2 regions of the Niveibacterium sp. COAC-50 genome follow, and region 1 is predicted to be linked to the other one. Evidence: predicted binding sites of a transcription regulator. Region 1 holds the regulator's gene; the other holds the start of a gene.
The links. Region 1 encodes FNR, which switches genes on or off when oxygen is low (the NO sensors DNR and NnrR bind a similar motif). Its sites were predicted from a motif close to TTGANCTAGNTCAA; they were not measured.
Positions count from the first base shown of each region.

Region 2: the regulator FNR is predicted to act here: its motif matches at 4,815-4,828, upstream of feoB (ferrous iron transport protein B).

Region 1 is NZ_JABCJM010000003.1:370,795-382,188, reverse strand. It holds gene ccoG (cytochrome c oxidase accessory protein CcoG) at 1-127, shown strand, start outside; gene HH302_RS14935 (FixH family protein) at 124-636, shown strand; gene HH302_RS14930 (hypothetical protein) at 787-1,053, shown strand; gene HH302_RS14925 (universal stress protein) at 1,089-1,532, opposite strand; gene HH302_RS14920 (alpha/beta hydrolase) at 1,764-3,428, shown strand; gene HH302_RS14915 (SirB2 family protein) at 3,437-3,817, shown strand; gene fnr (fumarate/nitrate reduction transcriptional regulator Fnr) at 3,818-4,558, opposite strand; gene hemN (oxygen-independent coproporphyrinogen III oxidase) at 4,654-6,048, shown strand; gene HH302_RS14900 (sulfite exporter TauE/SafE family protein) at 6,110-6,817, shown strand; gene HH302_RS14895 (universal stress protein) at 6,831-7,256, shown strand; gene HH302_RS14890 (heavy-metal-associated domain-containing protein) at 7,262-7,468, shown strand; gene HH302_RS14885 (sodium-translocating pyrophosphatase) at 7,559-9,607, opposite strand; gene ppa (inorganic diphosphatase) at 9,853-10,383, shown strand; gene flhB (flagellar biosynthesis protein FlhB) at 10,808-11,394, shown strand, end outside.
Region 2 is NZ_JABCJM010000001.1:726,633-738,026, reverse strand. It holds gene HH302_RS03335 (AlkA N-terminal domain-containing protein) at 1-435, opposite strand, end outside; gene HH302_RS03330 (intradiol ring-cleavage dioxygenase) at 521-1,345, opposite strand; gene HH302_RS03325 (Dyp-type peroxidase) at 1,560-2,441, shown strand; gene HH302_RS03320 (FeoA family protein) at 2,463-2,699, opposite strand; gene feoB (ferrous iron transport protein B) at 2,706-4,709, opposite strand; gene HH302_RS03310 (oxidoreductase) at 4,839-5,513, shown strand; gene HH302_RS03305 (MBL fold metallo-hydrolase) at 5,510-6,865, opposite strand; gene HH302_RS03300 (hypothetical protein) at 6,981-7,859, opposite strand; gene HH302_RS03295 (diguanylate cyclase) at 7,852-9,567, opposite strand; gene HH302_RS03290 (ATP-dependent endonuclease) at 9,646-11,370, opposite strand.

The DNA.
Region 1 (11,394 bases):
CGTGACGGTTCAGGTGCGCGTACCGCCGGAGGTTGCGCCGAAGGGGGCGCACAAAATCTACTTTGAGCTGCGTACGACGGACAACGAAGTTGTGCTGCGCGAAAAATCTACCTTTTTGATGCCATGAACTCGACAACACGCTCTGCAAGTCCCGCCCGCCCATGGTATCGGGAGCCTTGGCCCTGGATCCTGATGGGCCTGCCCGGCACCGTCGTGGTGGCAGGCTTCATCACCTTCTACCTCGCGGCTCACAACACGGACGGCCTGGTCGTTGACGACTATTACAAGGAGGGCCTCGCGATCAACCGGACCCTCCGGCGGCAGGAGGCCGCGCGAAAGCTCGGGCTTTCGGGGGCGCTTGCTGTCGAAGGCGGGGGCGTGTCACTTGTCTTGAAGGCAAACGACGCTTACGTCTTGCCGAACCAGCTTCGACTTCGTGTCGCTCATCCGACGATTGCGGGGCAGGATCAAGTGGTCAGCCTTGTTCGCGCGGAGGGAGTCTTCCGTGGCGTGATGCATCCGCTTGAAGCAGGGCACTGGCAATTTCTTGTCGAAGATGAGGCCCAGACGTGGCGGATCGCTGTGAGCGCGAAGATGCCCGCCGCTGCGCCGCTGACTTTGGTTCCTGGCGCTTGACAAGCGAAACTGACTGGCGGCGATAATGGGTCGCTCGTAGTCCTGACTGCGAGCACGGCGCCGCCCCGTATCGACAACGATGGGACGGATCTGTAGCGGAAAGTCGGTCGGCGCGCTGTCGTTCAGTGCGTGCGACGTAGGAGGCGGACGATGCAGAAACTGGTTCTCGTACTTTGGCCGTCGTTCTGGGTTGCGGTGGTGGCGGAGGCCCTGTTCTTCACTGTCATCAACCCGGCAGAGTTCTACTTGTTCGGTGCGCAGGTCGACTTCTCGCCCATCGCGACGTATTCGATTGGCTTTGTAGGCTTCTGGGCGATCTGTGCGGCGTCGAGTTTCGCGACTTTGTTCTACATGCGTACGCCGCAGGAAATCAACCACCTGCCGCCGCGACCGCACCATAGCGCGCATCTTCATTGAGCGATGCGCCGTGTGGCGGCGCATCGCTTGGTCGTTCAGCGGTAGACCAGCACTGGCACCGTCGTGTGGGTGAGCACCTTTTGGGTTTCGCTGCCAAGCAGGAAGCCTGCGACGCCCTTGCGGCCATGCGACGCCATGAAGATCAAGTCGCAGCCATGCGTTTTTGCCGCATCGATGATCGCTTCGTAGGGTAGGTCGCTTACCGACGTGTCGCAGTTCGCGACGACGCCGGCCTTCTCGGCCTCTGCGCGTGCAAGCGCCAGTATCCGTTCGGCCTCTTTCTTCGTTGCGTCGACAAACTGATCCGGCGTCACCGGGACCAGTAGGGCCCCTTCGCCGTACAGGGGTATCGGGTACTCCTGCTGCGCAAAGAAGAACGTGATGCGCGCCCCGGCTTCTTTGGCGAACTCGATCGCCCGGGTAACGGTGCTGCTGGACAATTCCGACCCGTCCGTTGGAACAAGAATGTGTTTGAACATCTTCTGACCTCCGGCGATATACGGCAATTTGATCTTAGGCGGCAACCAAGCGGTGGCGTTGACACCGGTCAATCGCGTGCTGCACTGCAATGACCGTCGCCCAAGCGCTGAGTAACATGAATCTGGGTGGTTCGGATGGGAGGTACCATGGAAACCGTCGAAAACGTAGCTGTCGGTGGTGAGGCGCGATCCACCGAGCATAAGCTGTCGCTTGGTGTGGTTCGGCAACAGATGGCTGCAAGCGTAGACCCCTTGGGCATCGTTGCGCCAGTGATGCACGCGCAAATCGCTTGGTGCTTGCATCCGCTGGAGTTTGCCGAGCGCTGGGGCCGCTTCTCGGCTGACGCTTGGGCGCTGGCGTGCAACGGTCTTGCGCGAGCGGTTGGGGCACATGTCCCGGATGTTGTGCGACCTCAAGCCGATGACACCCGGTTTGCCGACCCGGTGTGGTCTCAAAGTCCGTCCTGGGCTGCCTTGAAGCAGTGGTACTTGCTGTCAACGCGGCATGCGCAGGACATGCTCTACGCGACGCCCGGGCTATCGGGGACCGAGCGCCGCCGCGCGGCGTTCTGGTGGCGGCAATGGCTCAATGCCGTGGCGCCGACAAATTACTTGGCACTCAACCCGGTCGCGCAACGTGCGGCGGTCGCCAGCCAGGGGCAAACGCTTCGGTCCGGCTGGCAGAATTTCCTCGATGACCTGCGTGCCGGGGATATCCGAATGGCTGACCCCGCCGATTTCAAGGTTGGGAAGAACCTTGCGACGACGCCGGGCGAAGTCGTTGCCCGCACCCGCCTGGTGGAGGTCATCCACTACACCCCGACGGCGGATACGGTTCGACAAACCCCGATCGTGATCGTGACGCCATGGATCAACAAGTTCTACATCCTTGATCTGACGTCGAAGAAGAGTCTGGTGCGGCATTTGCGCGATGCGGGCTTCGATGTGTACATCACTTCGTGGAAGAACCCCGATGCAGCGCTCCGCGACGTTCGTTTCGATGATTACCTGCAGGAGGGGGTGGATGCGATAGTTCAGGTCGCTCGCCAACTATCCGGGGCGGACAAAGTACATGCGGTCGGGTACTGCATCGGCGGTACGGCCTTGTCGATGTACATGGCATGGGCGAATCGCCACTACACGCCGGATGAGATGCCGGTTGCACACTGGACGCTATTTACGACATTGGTGGACTTCGCCAAGCCGGGCGACGTGGAGGTCTTCATCGATGAAGGGAGCGTCCGCTACCTGACGCGGGCCATGGAGCAGCGCGGTTACCTCGACGGCCGCGACATGGCTACATCGTTCCGCTTGCTGCGCTCGAACCCGTTGATCTGGCAATACGTGGTTCAGGGCTACCTGATGGGCGAAAAGCCGCCGTCGTTCGACGTGCTCTACTGGAACATGGATACCACGCGCATGCCCTATGCCATGCATGCGTGGTACTTGCGAGAGCTCTACCTCAAGAATCGCCTGATTGAGGCCGATGCGCTGACCGTCGCTGGCGAGTCGCTCGATCTTGGGCGGATCACCCAACCGCTGTATGCCGTTGCGGCCGAAGACGATCATATTGCCCCGTGGCGGCAAGCATTTCGGGTGGCCAATTTCGTGCGTGGAGACAAGCGCTTCGTGCTGTCGTCCAGCGGGCATATCCTCGGGATCGTCAACCCACCCGTACAGCCGCCGAAACGCGAATACTGGATCGGCACGGCTCACCGGACCGACAGCGCGCATGGTTGGCGTGAGCGCGCCGACCACCACGCCGGAAGTTGGTGGGACGATTGGTTCAGGTGGCTGGACGAGCGTTGCGGTGAGCGTGTCGCACCGCCACCCGTGTGCAACGAAGCCTTTCCTCCGCTTGCCGCTGCTCCTGGTGACTACGTCATGGAACGCTAACGAGGCCGATGGATTACCTGCTGCTCAAACATCTTCACGTCAGTTTCGTGGTGCTCTCGGCAACAGGATTCATCGCCAGAGGTATCGGCGTCCTGATTGATGCGCCTTGGGTGCGCCAGCGTTGGGCGAGGGTGGTTCCGCATATCGTCGATACCGGATTGCTCGCCTCGGCCGTCGCCTTGGCCTGGACCCTTCGCGTAGCGCCGTTTCGTGACGACTGGTTGACCGCGAAGGTGCTTGGCTTGCTTGGCTACATCGTTCTGGGGTCTTACGCGCTCAAGCGCGGGCGCACACGCCAAGCAAAAGCGGCCACATTTGTGGCCGCTTTGTTGGTGCTGGCTTACATCGTGTCGGTCGCGCTGACAAAACGACCGACGCCGTGGTGGTAACTACACGTTCGCGCGGCCAATCAGTCGGCGCAGTCCATCCGCATCCAGAATCTGGATGTGCTTCTGGTGGACGCTGATCAAGCCGTCATCCTGGAATTTGGAGAACGCCCGGCTCACTGTCTCCAGTTTCAGACCGAGGTAAGAGCCTATCTCCTCGCGCGTCATGCGAAGGTGGAACTCCGAAGCGGAGTACCCACGAAGGCGCATGCGTTGCGATAGGTTGATCAGGAATGCAGCCAGACGTTCTTCTGCGCGCATCGACCCGAGCAGCATCATGATGCCTTGCTCGCGGACGATCTCGCGGCTCATGAACTTGTGGAACTGGCGCTGCAGGGGTTCGATGCGGCGCGAGAGTTCTTCGAGCCGTTCGAACGGAATCATGCAGACGTCTGAATCCTCAAGTGCAACCGCATTGCAGACATGCCGATCCGTCGAGATGCCGTCGAGTCCGAGGATCTCTCCGGCCATCTGGAAACCGGTGACCTGATCCCGGCCGTCTTCGGTCAGGATGTCGGTCTTGAAGAAACCGGTGCGAATCGCATAGATTGCTTCGAAAGGCTCCCCAGCACGGTATAAATGCTGCTGCCGCTTGACCTTCTTGCGTGCAGTGATGAGGCCGTCGATCCTTTCAAGATCGACGTCGTCAAGACCAACGGGAAGGCAAAGCTCCTTGAGGTTGCATTGGGTGCACGCGGTGCGAAGATTGACGGCCGTCAGCGGAATCGTGGCGGGTTTTTCCAAGGCGGGTGCTCCAAGTGGGCTAGTTGATGGCAATCAAACGGCTCCGACCGAGTTCATGACACCTTCCGGCATCCACAGAGAGAAAAAAATAAACAATGAATCAGAATGAGCAGACGCCGGTCTTCGACCGCGATCTCATCCAGCGTTTCGACGTTTCCGGCCCGCGCTACACGTCGTATCCGACCGCGGACAGGTTTCACGAGGGCTTTGGACGCAGCGACTACGCAAGACATCTAGGTCTGCGCGCGCAGGGCGGCCTCAAAAAACCCCTCTCATTATATTTCCACATTCCATTCTGCGATACGGTTTGCTTCTACTGCGCGTGCAACAAGATTGTCACGAAGGACCGTAGCAGGGCGGAGCGCTACCTGCGCTATCTTGACAAAGAAATGGGTTTGGTCGCCGGACAGCTCGCCGGCTCGCACGATGTTTCACAAATGCACTGGGGCGGCGGCACACCGACCTTCCTGTCGGACAGCGAGATCCGCGAATTGTTTCGTTCGATCCGCCGGCATTTCAACCTGACGCCCGGTGGCGAGTACTCGATCGAGGTAGACCCGCGCCGCGTTTCCGCTGAAACCGTTGCGCTGCTTGGGGCCGAGGGCTTCAACCGGATGAGCGTCGGTGTTCAGGATTTTGACCCGATCGTCCAGAAAGCCGTCAACCGCATCCAGTCTGTTGAGGAAACCGCGGCGGTCATCGCGGCCGCGCGCGCGAATGGTTTCCGTTCGGTCAGTATCGATCTGATCTACGGATTGCCGTTCCAGAGCGTCGAGCGCGTCAGCCAGACGCTGGATCGCGTGCTGGAGATCGCCCCGGACCGTCTTGCACTCTACAACTATGCCCACCTGCCGACGCGCTTCATGCCGCAACGGCGGATCAATGCGGGCGACTTGCCGAGTGCGGACCAGAAACTCGAGATCCTGGGCATGGCGATTTCGAAGCTGACTGACGCGGGCTACGTGTTCATCGGCATGGACCACTTCGCGCGGCCGGACGACGAGATGGCCGTGGCTCAGCGCAACGGGCGTTTGTATCGCAACTTCCAGGGCTATTCAACGCACTCGGACTGCGATCTGTTGGGCTTCGGCGTTTCCTCCATTGGCAAGGTAGGCCCGGCCTACGCACAGAGTGCGAAGACGCTTGAGGCCTACTACGAGATGCTCGATCGTGACGAGCTCCCTGTCGTCCGTGGCTACGAGATGACGTTCGACGATCAGCTTCGTTACGCGGTTATTCAGAGTCTGATGTGCCACTTCTCGCTGGATTACGCGGCGTTTGAGCAGGCCTGGGGCATCACGTTCTCCGAGTATTTTGCCGACGAGATCGAAGCGCTGCGGGCCCATGAGCGTGATGGCCTGTGCATCGTTGGCAAGAAGGGGGTCGAGGTAACGACGCCGGGTCGCATGCTGGCGCGCGTATTGGCCATGGCGTTTGACGCGCATTTGCGCGGTGATCGCGAAGTCGTCCGCTACTCCAAGGTGATTTGAGCCTCGGCCGGCCGCTACACTTGCGGATTGCCCTGAATGGGCTGCACCGGGATGTTGTGTGATGCCTGAAGCGGGATACCTTGCCGCGACGCTGATCGGTCTGCTGGGTGGAACCCACTGCGTGGGCATGTGCGGAGGGCTGGTTGCTGCGCTTACCGTCAATGCGCCTGGGCAGTCGCGACGCATTTGGCCGATCCATTTGGCCTACAACCTGGGCCGCATCACCAGCTATACCCTCGCCGGTGCGCTGCTGGGCGCGATCGGTTCGACTGGTTTCCTGCTGAATCGCCTGCTGCCCATCCAGATTACGTTCTACGTGCTGGCGAACCTTTTGCTGGTGCTGTTAGGGCTTTACCTGGCGGGCGTCACCGCGCCCCTCGCACCCATCGAGCGGCTCGGCGGCCGCTTGTGGGCAAGGTTACGGCCGTATGGGGCGCGATTCATCCCCGCCCGGACGCCACTCAACGCCTATCCGCTCGGGCTGGTTTGGGGATTCGTCCCTTGCGGCCTCGTCTACAGCATCCTTGCGACGGCTTTGGTGTCAGGCTCCGCCGCGCGCGGTGCGGTGCTGATGTTGTCATTCGGTTTGGGGACCTTGCCCAACCTGATGCTCGCTGGCCTGTTTGCCGCCCGCTTGCGGAGCTGGCTGCAACGGACGTGGCTCCGGTTCGGCGCCGGGCTTGTCGTGCTTGGCTTTGGGGTGTTTGGGCTCGCCAACGCTGCCACGCTGGGTGGCAAGTTGTGGCAAGGCGTCATCTGCCACGTATAAGAAAGGGATCGCGATGAAAATCCTGCTCGCTACTGACGGTTCTGCGGCTTCGCTTGCCGCGGTGGATGCGCTGCTGCGCGCTGTAAAGTTCTTCGCCGCGCCGCCCGCGATCGTTCTGGTAACGGTACACAACCCGGTACCGATGACCTTCGCCACGCGCCATGTCGAAACCAGCGCCTTGGATCGCTACTACAGCGACGAGGGGCGGATCGCGATGGCGCCGGCCGCGAGCCGCCTGCGCGCGGCGGGGTTGGCCTTTGATGAGCAGGTGTTGATCGGACACCCTGCCGAAACGATTGTGGCGTTCGCTGTCGATCGCGGTTGCGACTGGATCTGGCTGGGCGCACGCGGGCACAGCGTGCTTGAGAGGGTGTTGATTGGCTCGGTGGCGGCCCGCGTGGTGCAACTGGCGCATTGCCCGGTGATGGTGGCGAGGTGAGTGTTATGGATACGGCGAAGATTTCGGTGGGTGGCATGAGCTGCCAGGGGTGCGTTCGTTCGGTGGAACGCGTGTTGAATGCGCACGATGGCGTGAGCGAAGCGAAGGTGTCGCTAGAGTTGAAGGAGGCGAGCGTGTGCTTTGATCCGCAGCGCGTCTCGATTGAAACCCTCAAGGCCGCGATCCGCGACGCGGGGTTTGAAGCCGACTGAACGTTTTGGCTGACGTGGCTGCCGATATGGTTCGGGGCCGCAAATGAAAACGGCCGCGTAAGCGGCCGTTTTGTTGTGTTTCGCTTGCGGTTAGAGCAGCGGAACGATCAACAGTGCAACGATGTTGATGATCTTGATCAGCGGGTTGACCGCCGGGCCCGCGGTGTCCTTGTAAGGGTCGCCCACGGTGTCGCCGGTTACAGCGGCTTTGTGCGCTTCCGAGCCCTTGCCGCCGAAGTGACCGTCCTCGATGTACTTCTTCGCGTTGTCCCATGCGCCGCCACCGGTACACATGGAGATGGCAACAAAGAGGCCCGTCACGATCGTGCCCATCAGCAGGCCGCCCAGTGCAGCCGGCCCAAGCAGCAGACCAACGAGAATCGGCACCACCACCGGCAGCAACGACGGGATGATCATTTCCTTGATCGCGGCGCTGGTCAGCATGTCCACGGCGCGGCCGTATTCCGGCTTTCCGGTGCCTTCCATGATGCCTTTGATCTCGCGGAACTGACGGCGAACTTCTTCAACCACGGAGCCGGCTGCGCGGCCGACCGCTTCCATTGCCATGGCCCCAAACAGGTAGGGAATCAGGCCGCCGATGAAGAGGCCGATGATGACCATGTGGTTGGAGAGATCGAAGCTGACATGCAGCCCCTTGGTCTCGAGCGCGTGGGTGTAATCGGCGAACAGCACCAGTGCGGCCAAGCCAGCCGAACCGATCGCGTAACCCTTGGTCACGGCCTTGGTGGTGTTGCCAACGGCATCCAGCGGATCGGTGATGTCGCGAACGCTGTCAGGCAGTTCTGCCATTTCGGCGATACCACCAGCGTTGTCGGTGATCGGGCCATAGGCGTCGAGCGCCACGACGATGCCTGCCATGCTGAGCATCGATGTCGCCGCAACGGCGATGCCAAACAGGCCCGCGAGCCAGTAGGCAACGAAGATCGCGACGCACACGAAGAGCACCGGCCAAGCGGTGGACTTCATCGATACACCGAGGCCCGCGATGATGTTGGTGCCGTGGCCGGTGGTCGATGCCTGGGCGATGTGCTGCACGGGCTTGTAGTCGGTGCCGGTGTAGTACTCGGTGATCCAGACCATCGCGGCCGTCAGCACGAGGCCGACCACGCAGGCGCCGAACAGCGACAACGCAGTGATCGTGGCGCCGCCAACCAGTTGAACCGGTTGCGGGAACAGCGCTGTAGTCACGAAGTAGAACGCGATCAGCGACAGCACGCCGGCCACGGCGAGGCCGCGGTAGAGCGCGGGCATCACGTTCTTCATGCCGGGGCTGGCCTTGACGAAGCTGCAACCGATGATCGACGCGATGATCGATACGCCGCCCAGCAGCAGCGGGTAGATCACGGCATTGAGCGGGGCGCCCGCAACCATCAGTGCGCCAAGCGCCATCGTTGCGATCAGCGTCACCGCATAGGTTTCGAACAGGTCGGCAGCCATGCCCGCGCAGTCGCCAACGTTGTCGCCAACGTTGTCGGCAATCACGGCCGGGTTGCGCGGGTCATCTTCCGGGATGCCGGCTTCGACCTTACCCACCAGGTCGGCGCCAACGTCTGCACCCTTCGTGAAGATGCCGCCGCCCAGACGGGCGAAGATCGAAATCAGCGAGGAACCGAAAGCGAAGCCGAGCAGCGGCTTCAGCGTGGCCGAATCGGCCACCGTTGCGCCCTTGCTGACGTAGAGGAAGAACAGGCCGACACCCAGCAGCCCAAGACCGACCACCAGCATGCCGGTGATCGCGCCGCCGCGGAAGGCAACGTTGAGCGCCGGGCCAATGCCCTTGGTGGCTGCCTGTGCGGTGCGCACGTTGGCGCGGACCGACACGTTCATGCCGATGAAGCCGCAAGCACCGGAAAGGATGGCGCCGACGACAAAGCCGCCTGCGGTTGTGAGGTCGAGGAAAATACCGATCAGCACTGCAAGGACCACGCCGACGATGGCGATTGTCCTGTACTGCCTTGCGAGGTAAGCCGCAGCCCCTTGTTGGATCGCGCCGGCAATTTCTTGCATGCGAGCGTTTCCGGGGTCTTGCGAAAGAATCCAGCTGCGTGAAATGAAGCCGTATAGAACGGCAGCAAGGCCACAGGCCAAGGCGAGATACAACGCCATGGTCGTCGACATATGGGCAACTCCTTTGTTTTGTAAGGTCAAACTGCCTGAAGCGACTCTCTTGGCGTCCGTGTCGTAGAACTCCGCGATCGCGGGCGCTGCGGCATCCTAATGGACGCTCGTCCCCCAACGCAACGCGCGGCGCGGCGCGTCTGATCCAGCGCAAGTCCGCGAGTTTGGGTGCGGTGCAGCAACCCGTAAGCTTGGGATGTTAAAATTCGGCCCTGCGCGTTCCCAAATCACACAGAGAGACCGACATGAGCCTTCACAACGTCACGCCGGGCAGCAAGGCCCCGGGCGAATTCAACGTCATCATCGAGATCCCGGCCCACGCCGATCCGATCAAATACGAAGTCGACAAAGAAACCGGCGCGATGTTTGTCGACCGGTTCATGGGTACTTCGATGCATTACCCGTGCAACTACGGCTATATCCCTTGCACGATCGCCGGCGACGGCGACCCGGTCGACGTGCTGGTCGTGACACCGTTCCCGCTGCTGCCGGGTATCGTGGTGCGCTGCCGCGCGATCGGTATGCTCAAGATGCAGGACGAGGGCGGCGAGGACGCCAAGCTGATCGCCGTGCCGATCAGCAAGACCACGTCGCTGTACGACCGCGTCAAGAGCCTGGACGACCTGCCCGAGCTGCTGCGCAGCCAGATCGTGCACTTCTTCGAGCACTACAAGGATCTGGAGCCGGGCAAGTGGGTCAAGGTGCTTGGCTGGGGCGGACTGGAAGATGCAATCGGAGAGATCATGGCCGGCATCGAGAAGGGCTCCAAGGGCTGATATTTGTTCGTTTAGCCCTAAAGTTGGGAGAGATTCGGTTCGTTAACTAAATCGTGGGGTGGTTCCCACGCATCGACTCTCTCCTTGAAGGCCGTCCCACGGGGCGGCCTTTTCTTTTGTTGAGCGCCTTTGGGCGGCGTGGATAGGGGCCTTGATGATGGTTCCTGGGGGCGCCCGAAAGACCTTAGTGCTTGCCGGTGACGTGTCCTGCGTTTCATCGGAATCTGCTGGAGGCTTTGCGCTGCACGGTTCCTGATCGTGAAACGCCCCGAATCGACCGGGCAGGATGGCTTTGGGGGCCGCCGCATCGGCCCCATGCCGGAAGTCCGTTGTACCTGGCCGAATAGCGGGCGTTAACCCCGCCTTATCGGGGCCTCGTGCGTGACGTGCTTGCCGATAATCAGCCACACGGAGTTCATGCGCCATGGCTGAAGACAGCGATCTCGAACGTACAGAACCAGCATCAGGCCGACGGCTTGAGCAGGCCCGCGAGGAGGGCAATGTCCCCCGTTCACGCGAGCTTGGGAGTCTGGTTGTGCTGCTCGGCGGCGTAGCGACGATGTGGGTGCTGGGGGGCTGGCTGTATCAGCGGATGGCGATGCTCACCCGCGCGGGGCTTTCGCTCGAGCCCGCGCAGACGCGCGACCCGGCGCTGATGATCCATGCGCTGTCCGATCTGTTCACCGACGGGCTGACGACCTTGCTGCCGCTGTTTCTGGTGCTGGTGATCGCCTCCGTGGCGGGGCCGATCGCGGTGGGCGGGTTCAATGTGTCCACCAAGGCATTCTCGTTCCAGGCCTCAAGGCTGAACCCGGTTGCGGGCCTGATGCGGCTGTTTTCGATGCACGGCTTGTCTGAGCTTGTGAAGGCGCTGCTCAAGGCGATCCTGATCGGCTCGATCGGCTACTCGGTGATGAAGGCGCGTGGCGAACAGTCTCTGCACCTCATGGTGATGGCGGTCGAGCCGGGGCTGTACGAGTTCGCGCAGATGCTCCTGGCCTCGACTCTCAC
Region 2 (11,394 bases), on a different contig from region 1:
CGCGACCGTCGTAACGCCGAACGTGTCGGCAAAGATGCGACGCAAGTGCCGGTCCGTGATCCCGAGCCGGGCCGCCAGCCCTTCGATCCCCTGATCGTCCAACTGCCCGGCCTCAATCCGCTGCGCCGCAGCCCACGCCAGGCGCGACGCCGAATCAATACCGGCTTGCCCCGGCGCCAGTTCCGGGCGGCAGCGCAAGCAGGGGCGGAAGCCGGCCGCTTCGGCCGCCGCCGGGTTCGCAAAGAACAGGCAATTGGCGGCCTTCGGCGTTCTTACGCGGCACACGGGCCGGCAGTAGACGCCGGTGGACGTCACGCCAACGTAGAAACGGCCGTCGAAACGACTGTCCCGCGCGACGAGGGCCGCATAGTGGGCGTTGTGGCTGCCGGTGTTGTCGTTGCCGACTTGGCCGTCGATGTAAGTGCTGCGGTTCATGGGGCGGATTATCCGCCCCTCGCCGCCCACTGCTCGCCGTTTTCGGACCTGATATTCCGGCCGGTCGCGGCATGCACCACTCAGGTCATGCGGCGATACCTACGGTCAATGTGGCGGTGTACCCGTTCGCAGCATCGCCGGTCAGCGCGGCCATCTGGTACGTCGTGCCATCGCTGAAGACGTTGTCGACAGCAAAGCTCGTCACCGAAGTGTTCTGGCCACGCGAGGCATACAGCGTGGAGTTGTACACCGCCGTCGTATCCGCCAGGGGGAAGGCAATCTGCGAGGTGGCCGTTGCGGTCACCTCCAAGTTGTCGGCCAGATAGATCTGGAAATGCACATGCGTGATTCGCCCGGCATACCAACCCGGGTAGATCGTCGTGAACGTGACTTCGCCATTGGTGTCCGACACCTGGATGCCACGCAGGAACGTCTGCCCCAGCGTATTGCCGTTCGTGCTCGTGCTGTAGCCGGAATACACGCCGTCCTTGTCGCAATGCCAGACGTACACCGCTGCGTTGGCGATCGGTGCGCAGCTGCCATTGACGTTCACCAGTTTCAGCCGAAGCGTCAGGGGCACACCAGTCTTGCCTTCGGTGATGTCTTGCCGAACCATCGCCGCGTTGCTCAGGATCGCCAGCAAGGGATACGGGCCCTGCGTTTCCTGCGGAATGATCGCGCAAGCGCCCGCGCTACCGGTGCTACCGCCGGCGCCGGCGGAGCCCGTCGTAGTTGTCGCGCTGGTCGTATCGGTGGCGCCTGTGCTGACCGCACTCGACGTCGCCGTTGTGCCCGTCTCCGACCCGCCACACCCCCACACCACCGCCGCCCCCAGCGAGCCGATCGCGCCGAGCAATCGGCGCCGTTCTGACACCGTTGCAGGCTCGTCGGTATTCTTGCTGTCCATCATCACGCTCTCCCCGTATGGTCAGTTCGCCCTGCGCGCTTGTCGCGCCGGCAAGGCTTAGCCTAACCAGCGCACGGCACCGCCGCCGTGACCCGGCCATGCGTGGATGTTTCCCGATGTGAATCAAATGCAAACCGTGCGCGGGTTGGCACATACCGGGCCAACGCGCGATCATTGCGCTTCCACACGCCTCGTGAACCATGCAGGAGATTGCCCCATGAGCGGCCCCCAGAGCGGAATCCTCGCCCCACTGCCCCCAGCGGCCCGTTACCTGAGTTTTTCCTTACTGCAGGGCACCGACGCGCGTACCGCGCTGCGTCGCCTGGCGGCCGAAGTCGACGGGGAGCGTTGTGTGCTGGGTATCGGCGCAACTCTGGCGAACGCCCTGGGCCGCCATGTCGAAGGGCTGACAACATTCCCGAACTTCTCTGCGGCGGGTGTCGAACTCCCCGCCACACCCGCCGCGCTCTGGCTCTGGCTGCGCGGCGAAGACCGGGCCGCACTGCTGCAGCGCGAGCGTCACATCGCAGCCCTGCTGGCAGACACCTTCGTGCTTGAGCATTCGCTGGAGGCCTTCGTCCACGGTGGCGGGCGTGATCTGACCGGTTATGAGGATGGCACCGAAAACCCGCAAGGCGACGCTGCTGTCGCCGCTGCTATCGTCGCGGAAGATGAGCCGACACTCGCCGGCTCATCCTTCGTCGCGGTCCAGCAGTGGCTGCATGATTTCAAGCGCTTCGAAGCAATGCCGAAATCGATGCAGGACAACGTGATCGGGCGGGAACGCGAATCGAATGAAGAACTCGACGACGCACCGGATTGCGCACATGTAAAGCGCACCGCGCAGGAGAGCTTCTCACCGGAGGCCTTCGTGCTTCGTCGCTCGATGGCGTGGATTGAGGGCGATCGTGGCGGTTTGCAGTTCGTCGCCTTCGGCGCCTCGTTTGCGGCTTTTGAGGCGCAGCTCAGGCGCATGTGCGGCGCCGAGGACGGCATCGTCGACGGCCTGTTCCGCTTTACCCGACCGCTCACCGGCGCCTACTTCTGGTGCCCGCCCATGCGGGCCGGCGCACCGGACCTCCGCCTGCTCGGCGTCTGACGCCTTGACCCCTGCGCCGGCTCAGGCCGGCGCAACCACCATCGCGCGGGCGACGACCGACTCAACGGCCAGCTCGGTGTGGTCGCACTGAATGATCGTCAGCGGACGTTGCTGCAACACGCTGAGCGTCTGTCCGACGGCAATGCCATAGGCGAGGAACTGGTCCTGCAGCAGGGTATCCAGCGTGGCATCGAAGCCACGGAATCGGACGGTGGCGCCGGGGGTGGCGTCGGCTAGACGCATTTCGTTGGGGCTCATCGCGGCTTACCAGAAGTGCTTCAGGATCATGTTGAAGATGCCGCCGACCAGGAAGGCTGTCGGCATAATCAGGCCCAGCATCGCAGCGGCGATCTTGCCGCCCTGCTCCTTGATGACGATCATCACGCTGGCAATGCACGGTACGAAGAGGGTGATCGTGATCATGCCGACCACCGTCTGCAGCGGCGACAACTGGTGGCCAAGCGCGAACAGGCCGGTGGCGCCGAAGTCGCGCCGCAGGAAGCCCATCACGAACGCCGCGCTCGCCTCCTTCGGCAAACCGAGCCAGCCGGTCACCAGCGGCTCGCCCTTCTCGATGATCCACGGCAGCGCGCCCACGCGATCCAGCACGAACATCAGCAGCGTGCCGAACAGGAAGAGCGGGATCACTTCAACCAGATACCACTTCAGGCGGCCCGCGGTCTTCTTCATGACGTTGCCGATCACCGGCAAGCGCATCGGCGGCATCTCGGTGACCAGCGGAATGCGGCGGCCCGGGATCAGCTTCGCCGCGAGCCAGCCGGAGGTCAGCAGAATCAGCACGACCGAGCTGAGCCAGATCAGCGTGGCCGAGAAGGAAATGCCGGACAGCATGCCCATCACCACGCCCAGTTGTGCCGAGCACGGAATCGCCAGTGCGAGCAAGAAAGTGGAGATCACGCGTTCGCGTTTGGTGTGCAGGATGCGCGTCGTAAGCGTCGCCATCGTCACGCAGCCAAGCCCCAGCACCATCGGCAGCACTGCACGGCCATTCAGGCCGATTAGCGAGAACGCGCGGTTCGCCAGCACCGACAGGCGCGAGAAGTAACCCGAATCTTCCAGCACCCCGAAGGCCAGGAAGAAGGTTGTGACGATCGGCAGGATCAAGGCGAGCGCGTAAGTCATGCCCATGGTCCACAGCCCGTACTGCCCGACCATCAGGTCGGCAACCCATTGCCACGGCACATGCGCCCGAACGAAACCTTCCATCGCCGGGTTCAGGATTTCACCGAACAGATTCTTCTCGGTCAGACCGACCAGGAAGCTCGCGCCGAACACGCCCACGAATTCATACACCGCGAACAGCACCAGCAACAGAATCGGCAAGCCCCAGATGCGATGCACCGCAAGCCGCCCGAGCCGCGTCGAGAGCAGCTTGGCTTTCGGCACTTCCTTCCGCAGATAAGCGCCAGCAAGGCGATCAGCCTCCGCCGCGCGAGCCTGCGCCAAAGCGGTGGACAGGGGTTCGGGACTGGCCGATTCGGCGGCCTCGCGCAAAGCGATCAACTGTTGCGCCTCGGCCCCCAGATGTGCGGCGAGCCAGCGTTCGACTTCGGCATCACGGCCAAGGAACAGCACCGCGAGCCCACGTGGCGCCAGCGGGGTCTTCGGTAGCCGGGCGGTGATCCAGTCCGCCGCCTGCATCACGACCGTTTCGACCGCATCCGGGTAGCGGAAGCGATGCGCCGGCCCTTGGCTGGCATACGCATGTTTGAGCGCTTCCGGCAGGCGCTGCAGGCCTTCGCCGCTGGTGGCAACCGTTTCAATCACCGGCGCGCCGATCGCTTTCGAGAGGCCTTGCAGATCGACGCCAACGCCGCGCGCCCGCGCCTCGTCCGCCATGTTGAGCGCCAGCACCCAGGGCAAGCCCAGGTCGGCAAAAACGAGCGACAGCGCCAGCGTGCGGCGCAGGTTCTTCGCGTCACCCACCTGCACCAGCGCGCGCAGGTTTTCGTGCAGCAACGCGCGCATCGTCGCGTGCTCGTCGTCCGAGCGGGCCGGCAGGGCCAGGACCCCGGGCGTATCCAGCACTTCGGCGCCACGTTCGAAGCGGGCCGAAGCGCGTGACACATCGACCGTCGTCCCCGGGTAGTTCGACACGTTCACATAAGTGCCGGTCAACCGGTGGAACACCACCGACTTGCCGACGTTCGGGTTGCCAACAAGGGCGAAGACCCCTGGTGTGGCGCCGTCTGCCGCCGAGGCGGCCTGACGGTCCAGCGTGGCCGTGTCGTTGGTGCAATGTGTCATGTACGCTACCTGCAGAATCGGGTGGATCAGCCGTGGCGGCGTTTCGGAGAAGAACGCCAACGCGAATCGTTATCAATTATATATCGCCTGCACCCAACTGCAGGATTGTTTTGTATCAAGCACTTGCCGATGCCAACACCACAAACACGTACTGCACTGATCGCCGGAGCGACGGGCCTGGTTGGCCGCGAGCTGCTCGCAATGCTGCTCGCATCGCCCGAATATGGCCGCGTGGTCGCGCTGGTGCGGCGCCCCACCGGCTTGCAGCATGCGAAGTTGCACGAGCAGATCGTCGATTTTTCTGCCCTGCCGGCGGATACGCCAGACCTGCAGGCCGACGACGTTTTCTGTTGTCTCGGTACAACGATCCGCGTAGCCGGCTCGCAGGCGGCCTTTCGCGCCGTCGATCACGACTATCCGCTCGCACTCGGCCAGCTCGCAAAAAAAGTGGGGGCGCAGCGCTTCCTGCTGATATCGGCGCTTGGCGCCGATGCGGCGTCCAAAGTGTTCTACAACCGAACCAAGGGCGAGACGGAGCGCGATCTCGCGAACCTTCGCCTGCCTGCGTTGTGGTGCATGCGGCCGTCCCTGCTTGATGGCGATCGCGCCGAATCCCGCCCGGGTGAACGAGTGGCGCTGGTATTCGGTCGCGCCGTCGCGCCTTTGATGCTGGGGCCGCTACGGCGCTATCGCCCCATCAGCACCGTGGCTGTGGCGCGCGCAATGCTGCGCTGCGCGCTCGGCGAGGGGCCGGCGCCGGGCGCGGTGGAATCGGAAGAGATCGCGCGTCTGGGTGAAGCCTAGTCCAGCGTCAACACCGCGCCGGCCACCGGCGTCTCCGCAGTGATGCCATAGCGCGCATGGACGGCCGCAGCCAAGCCTGCGCGCGCCGGGTCCTCTCCGTGCGTCAGCACCACGCGCGGATGCCCGGCGGCCAACGGGGCCAGCCAGTCGAGCAGGCCTTCGCGGTCAGCGTGGGCAGAGAAGCCTTCGAGCTGTACCACTTCAGCACGCACCGCGATCGTCTCGCCGAAGATCTCGACCTCGCGCGCGCCTTCAGCGAGTTGTCGGCCGAGGGTGCCGGGCGCCATGTAGCCGGGCAGGATCACGAGGACATCCTCGCGCCACAGGTTATGGCGCAGGTGGTGCAGCACGCGGCCCCCTTCGCACATGCCCGCCGCGCTCATGATCATGCAGAACTCGCCGCTGACATTCAGCAAGCGCGATTCGGCCGACGAATCAACGACCCGCAGCGTGTCCGGCAGCTGGCCTCGACGTCCGAGCCGTTTGGCCTCCAGATCATGCAGTTCGCCGTGGCGGGCGTAGATCGCGCCGGCACGCGCAGCCATCGGGCTGTCGAGGAACACCGGGAACGCCGGCACGATGCCATCACGGAACGCGTGCGCCAGCTCGTACAGCAGTACCTGGGTGCGCCCTACCGCGAAGGCCGGCACGATCATGCGCCGGTGCTCGGCCACGGCCCGGCGCAATAGCGCGTGGAAGCTCGCCAGCGTATCGGCACGCGGCGGCCGGCTGCGGTCGCCGTAGGTGGATTCGAGGAACACGACATCGGCTCGCGGCGGCGTTTCGGGGTCACGCAAAATCGGCGCATCGCGCGTGCCAAGATCGCCGGAGAACACCACCGTCAGCGGCGGCTTGCCTTCCCGCGCGATCTGCATCTCAACGCTGGATGAGCCAAGGATGTGACCGGCGTCGAAGAAGCGGATCGCCACGCCCGGCGCGATTTCCCGCTGTTCGCCGTACGGCAGCGCAACGAATCGGCGGACCAGGCTCTCGACGTCGTCCACCGTGTAGAGCGGGCTTTGCTCACGCCGCCCGGCACGCCGCAGCTTGCGGTTGGCGCGACTGGTGTCTTCCTCGGCGATCTTGGCCGAGTCAAGCAGCAGCACCTCAGCCAGTTCGAGCGTGGCCGGCGTGCCGTAGAGCGGCGCCCGCGAACCATGCGCAGCGAGCAATGGCAGGCGGCCGGAGTGGTCGACATGGGCATGCGTCAGCACGCCCGCGACCAGTCGCTTGGGTTCCACCGGCTCGATCACGCGGTTGCGGCCTTCGATGTCACGTCCGCCCTGGAACATGCCGAAATCGACCAGCACCCGCGCCTGCTCGGTCTCAAGCCAGTACCCCGAACCAGTCACCTCACCGACTGCACCGCAAAACCGTACGCTGACCATCGCACTGCCCCCCGGCTCGCGCCCCAGCCTCAGCGCTGAGCGCCTGCATGCCGAATTGTCCGCCCGCCAGAGGCACGACTCAAGCCGACTGGAGCAATCGCCCCACGCAGCCGAAACTCGGGCTGTTGGCCAAATCCCCCGGCGTCACCGTCGCAGGATTGGGCCATGGATCCTCGATCGCCGCGCGGCTGGTCAGCGCGCGCGTTGCACTCGGCGCCCGAAGGTGGCGGATCCGTTCGGCCTGCACCGCAACGTCGGCATCCGGCTTCCCAGCGGCGGGCGCCATTGTGCGCGTCTGCAGCCCCCGCCCTTCGCCGGCCGTGGGCGCCGGTGGCAATGCCCGGTTCGGCGAGTGATGACGCGCCTCTTCGTACTCCTTCAACAAAGCGAGCCAGTCGATATGCGGGAACGGAACAGGCGGTTGGTCGACCACCTCGATCTGCGGCCGCAGGCGCCCGGCAGGCACCGTGGCCGCTTCCGCAAAGCTGCGGTAGACGAACTCGCTGCACACCATGCGCCCCGGATCCGTTTGGATGACATGGTCCAGCGCGACACGCAGAAGCCACTTCGCCGGCTCGGGCCAATCAAGCTTGCTGCGCAGCGCGCACACAACGCCCAGTTCGAACAACTCGTCGAGTGGGTACGGCGCGCCAATGAAACCGTCAACCTTTGCCTGCAGGGCGCTCAGCGCCGCCGGGTCCAAATTTGCATTGCGGCCACCGAAGCGCAGCACATCGATCACGGAGAAATCCGTGCTGTCCACTGCACGGTCGGCGAGCCCGGTCTTGCGCACCCCCACCGACACCGCTTCAGCCACCGTCTGCACGTCAAACACCAATGCGGAGTGGCTGTAGCCTGAATCGCTCGCCCATGCGATCAGTTTGGAGATTTCGCCGCGCCCCATGTGAAGCAGCACATCGCCGGGGCGAACGGCAGATAGTTCGATAGGGTCAGGCAAGGGACTCTCCTTCAGCAGCCAGCATTGGTGGCGCAACAAGTGGGGAAAGCGGCGCCAAGGCGACACGATTGCGGCCGTCGCGCTTTGCGGCATAGAGCGCCGCATCTGCCCGCGCAATCAGGTCCTCGGCGGACAATGCGTCGCTGCTGCTGCTGGCAACGCCGACGCTGCAGCTCATCGCAATCGTTTGCTGCCACGCGCAGACCGGTTCAGCGGCCACCGCAGCTCGGATCTGCTCGGCGATCGTGCCCGCAACGGGTGCAGCAGCGCCTTGCAGCACGACGAGGAACTCCTCGCCACCGTATCGCCCCAGGGCATCCGTACGACGCAGCACGCTGCCAACGCGTTTGCACGCTTCGCGCAGGCATGCGTCACCGGCCAGGTGCCCGTGGGTATCGTTGATCCGCTTGAAATGGTCCAGGTCGATGAACAGCACCGACACGGGCTCGCCTGTCTCGCGAAACGCAATGCGGGCGGCGTCAAGCCGTTCGAGAATCGAACGCCGGTTCAATGCGCCGGTCAGGGCGTCGATCTGGGCTCGTCGCTGCGCTTCACGCAAGGCGTGCCGCATCTCGCGAACGCGGTCGGCCAGCCCCAACGCGAGCATCACGCCAGCCACCACCATTGAGAGCGGGAACCCGTAGTACAGCAGCGGCCCCGTCTCGGTGCCCAGCAGGAAGCTTGCTGTGCGGGCAAAGGTGAAGCCCTGCATCATCATCCACGCGAGCAGGAAGAAGGCCGCCGCACGACTGCCGCTACGCCAGCCGAGGAAGCCCGCCGCCAACACCATCGCGGTGCCTGCCATGACCGTCAGGTTACCCAGCGCCACCAGCACGACCATGCCCGAAGGTGGCACCAGTGGCACGGCGATCAACAACAGGACGTAAGCCCACTGCAGCGCGGCGAAGCTGCGATCAAGCCTTGGCGCGATGCGCCCGATATCCACCATCCGGCGCGCGAACATCGATGCGCAGAGCGCGCCGAGCCCTGCGAACAGATTGACGAGCCGGCCACCAATCGGCAGCAATGCATCCATGCCAGGCAGCGACAGACCTTCGCCAAAGACCATTGCAACGTAGAAGCCCTGACATGCGACCACCGACGAGAACAGCAGGAAGAGGGATTCGCGCAGCATCAGCCACACACACACACCACACAGCGCAAGCGTCAGCAAGGCACCAAAGGTGCCGATCGCCAGCCGCACATGGGTCAGCGATGCGGCCTCGGCTGCGTCACGCGTCTCGATCGAAAGGACCGGGCGCATCTGGGTCGGCTCGCCGCCTGGCTCCGCCAGCAAGTAGATCGGCACACCCACGCGCGGAGCCACGAGAGGAAAGATCATCAGACCGCGCGTCAGGTGCGCGGGGTAATCAGCTCGCAATGCCCCCAGCTTAGTGGCGGCGGAACCGTCGCCAGGAAAGACCGTCAGCACCTGGAAGCGCGTCTGTCGAACAACGAGCGCTGGCGACGCGTCGGTCGGCCAATCCTGCATTGGCACAACGCGGAACCAGGTTGGTCGATCGAGATCCCGCAACAGGGTGGTATCGGCCAAGGCAAAGCGATCGTCGAGCTTGCCGGCACGTATCGTTGCTTCTGACGCAGCCAGGTCCGGCGGCAAACGTTCAAGGCGAAATGCCAAACCTGCCGCATCGGCAATCATGGGGCACAACCAGCACACCAAGCACAGCAGGCGGAACAGGCACGACATTGCTGAGACACCGGATAGACCAACGCCAAAGTCTAGGCGAGCGCAAGGTGTCCACACCCCTGTTGGCGCAAAAGATCCTCAGGCTTCGGGGCCCCGGTGATGAAGATGCCGCTTGCCGGCTTTGTTCGGATGACGTGCCGGCTCTGCATGGCGCTCGTCCACCAGCGCGCGACGTGGCGATTCGCGAGCAAGTCGCACGCAGGTGGCGATGACACCCGCAAGTGGCGGCGGAATGCTGGCGGGGCCGCGGATCGCAACTTCCGCGAGAATCGCGAAAGCGAGGCCCGGCTTGGAGTGCCGGCCGATCGCGCGATCAATCACCTTGTGCGGTGTGCCGAACGCAGTCGGCGGTGCGCCCGCCGCGTGGCGGTAAACCGAGTCAAAGCCGTGGCTCCAGAAGCAGTGCTCGATGTCCTTCTCATGCAGCAAGGTCAGCCGCTCGGCGAGCGGATCGCTGCCGAGGTGGCGGCGCGCCGCTTCGCCGTAGGCCAACCCGGAGCGGTCTCCATCAGCGAGCACATGCCACTGAATACGAAGCGCCTGCGCCATCTTGATCAACGGGTCGAGGCCGCATTGCGCGAATTCGACACAGGCGATGCCCTCTTGCGCGAAGTCGTAGCCCAGGAAGCGCGCCAGTTCCGATAACACCCAGAACTCGGTTTCGCCTTCGACGAGCAACCAGCAGCGCGCGAAACTGGCCACCCCGTTGCGCACCCGCAAGTGGTAGCCGAACTTGCGCAGCTCTTCCGGCTTGAAGCGGCTGGTGTCGACCTGGAAGGCACCGACCTCGCCTCCGTGTCGCACAAGGCGCCGCTGTGCGCCCAGCGGGGCCGCCGCAAGCAACTCGCCCGACTGGGTCGTCACGACTTTCTGCAGGCGGATCGGTTCAAGCAGGCTCCATAGCGCAGCGAGCGTCATCGGGTGCAGATGGGCTTCCGGGTCTTCGATCACCAGCAAGGGGCGGGAATCCGGCGCGAAGGTGCCGGCGCCCTCGCGCACCAGCGCCGCCGCGATCAGCAGCATGGCAATCTTGCGTGATGCGGTACCGGCCACTGGCACGCTACGCATCGGCGCCTCGCCCGGGGGCAAATCCCCGATCACCGCGGCCAGATGTTCGCGCGAAGGCCCCTCCTCCACGCCAAGGCCTGGCACGCTGCGCAGCAGCAACTGACGTGCTGCCTGATAGCCGGCGTTGAGGTCATGTTCCGACGCCGCCGAGGCGCCCGCCTCCAGCGCTGCCCAGTAATGACTGACCGCCAGCGCAAGCCGGTCCAGCTCGTTCGATCCGTTGGCGCGCGCCGCCAGCGCCGCCCCAACCCCCAGCATGCGACTGCTGCGGGCCTGGATCAGCGGACACAGGCGACGCACGGCACTGACCAATCCGGCATCCGCCGCCCGCTCGGCACCTTGCGGCGAGCGCACGACCCAGTGTTGCCGCAGTGTCACTGCGTGAACCCGCAAACCCAGCGAAAAGCCGCGGCAGGTGCGCGACACCCAGCCGGCCGCGTCCCGCAGTGGCGCGCAGGCGGCTGGCTCCCACTCGCCGGGTTCGCGCTCGGCAAACTGCAGATCGATGGCGATCGCGGCCAGGTGGGCCGCCTCGCGGGAAGGGGTTTGGTGAATGTCGCTGTCGCGGAAGACCGGGGCGCCATCCGGCCAGGGCCCGAGTACCGCGGCAAGGGCATCAAGGATTGCCGTCTTGCCGACGTCGTTCTCGCCGATCAGGACTGTGCTTGCGTTAAGGGCTATGCGCACCCGCCCGATCACGCGGAAGTTCTCGATCCGGATCTCGCTGAGCCACATGTGCCGATCTCCACGCCAGCTGTG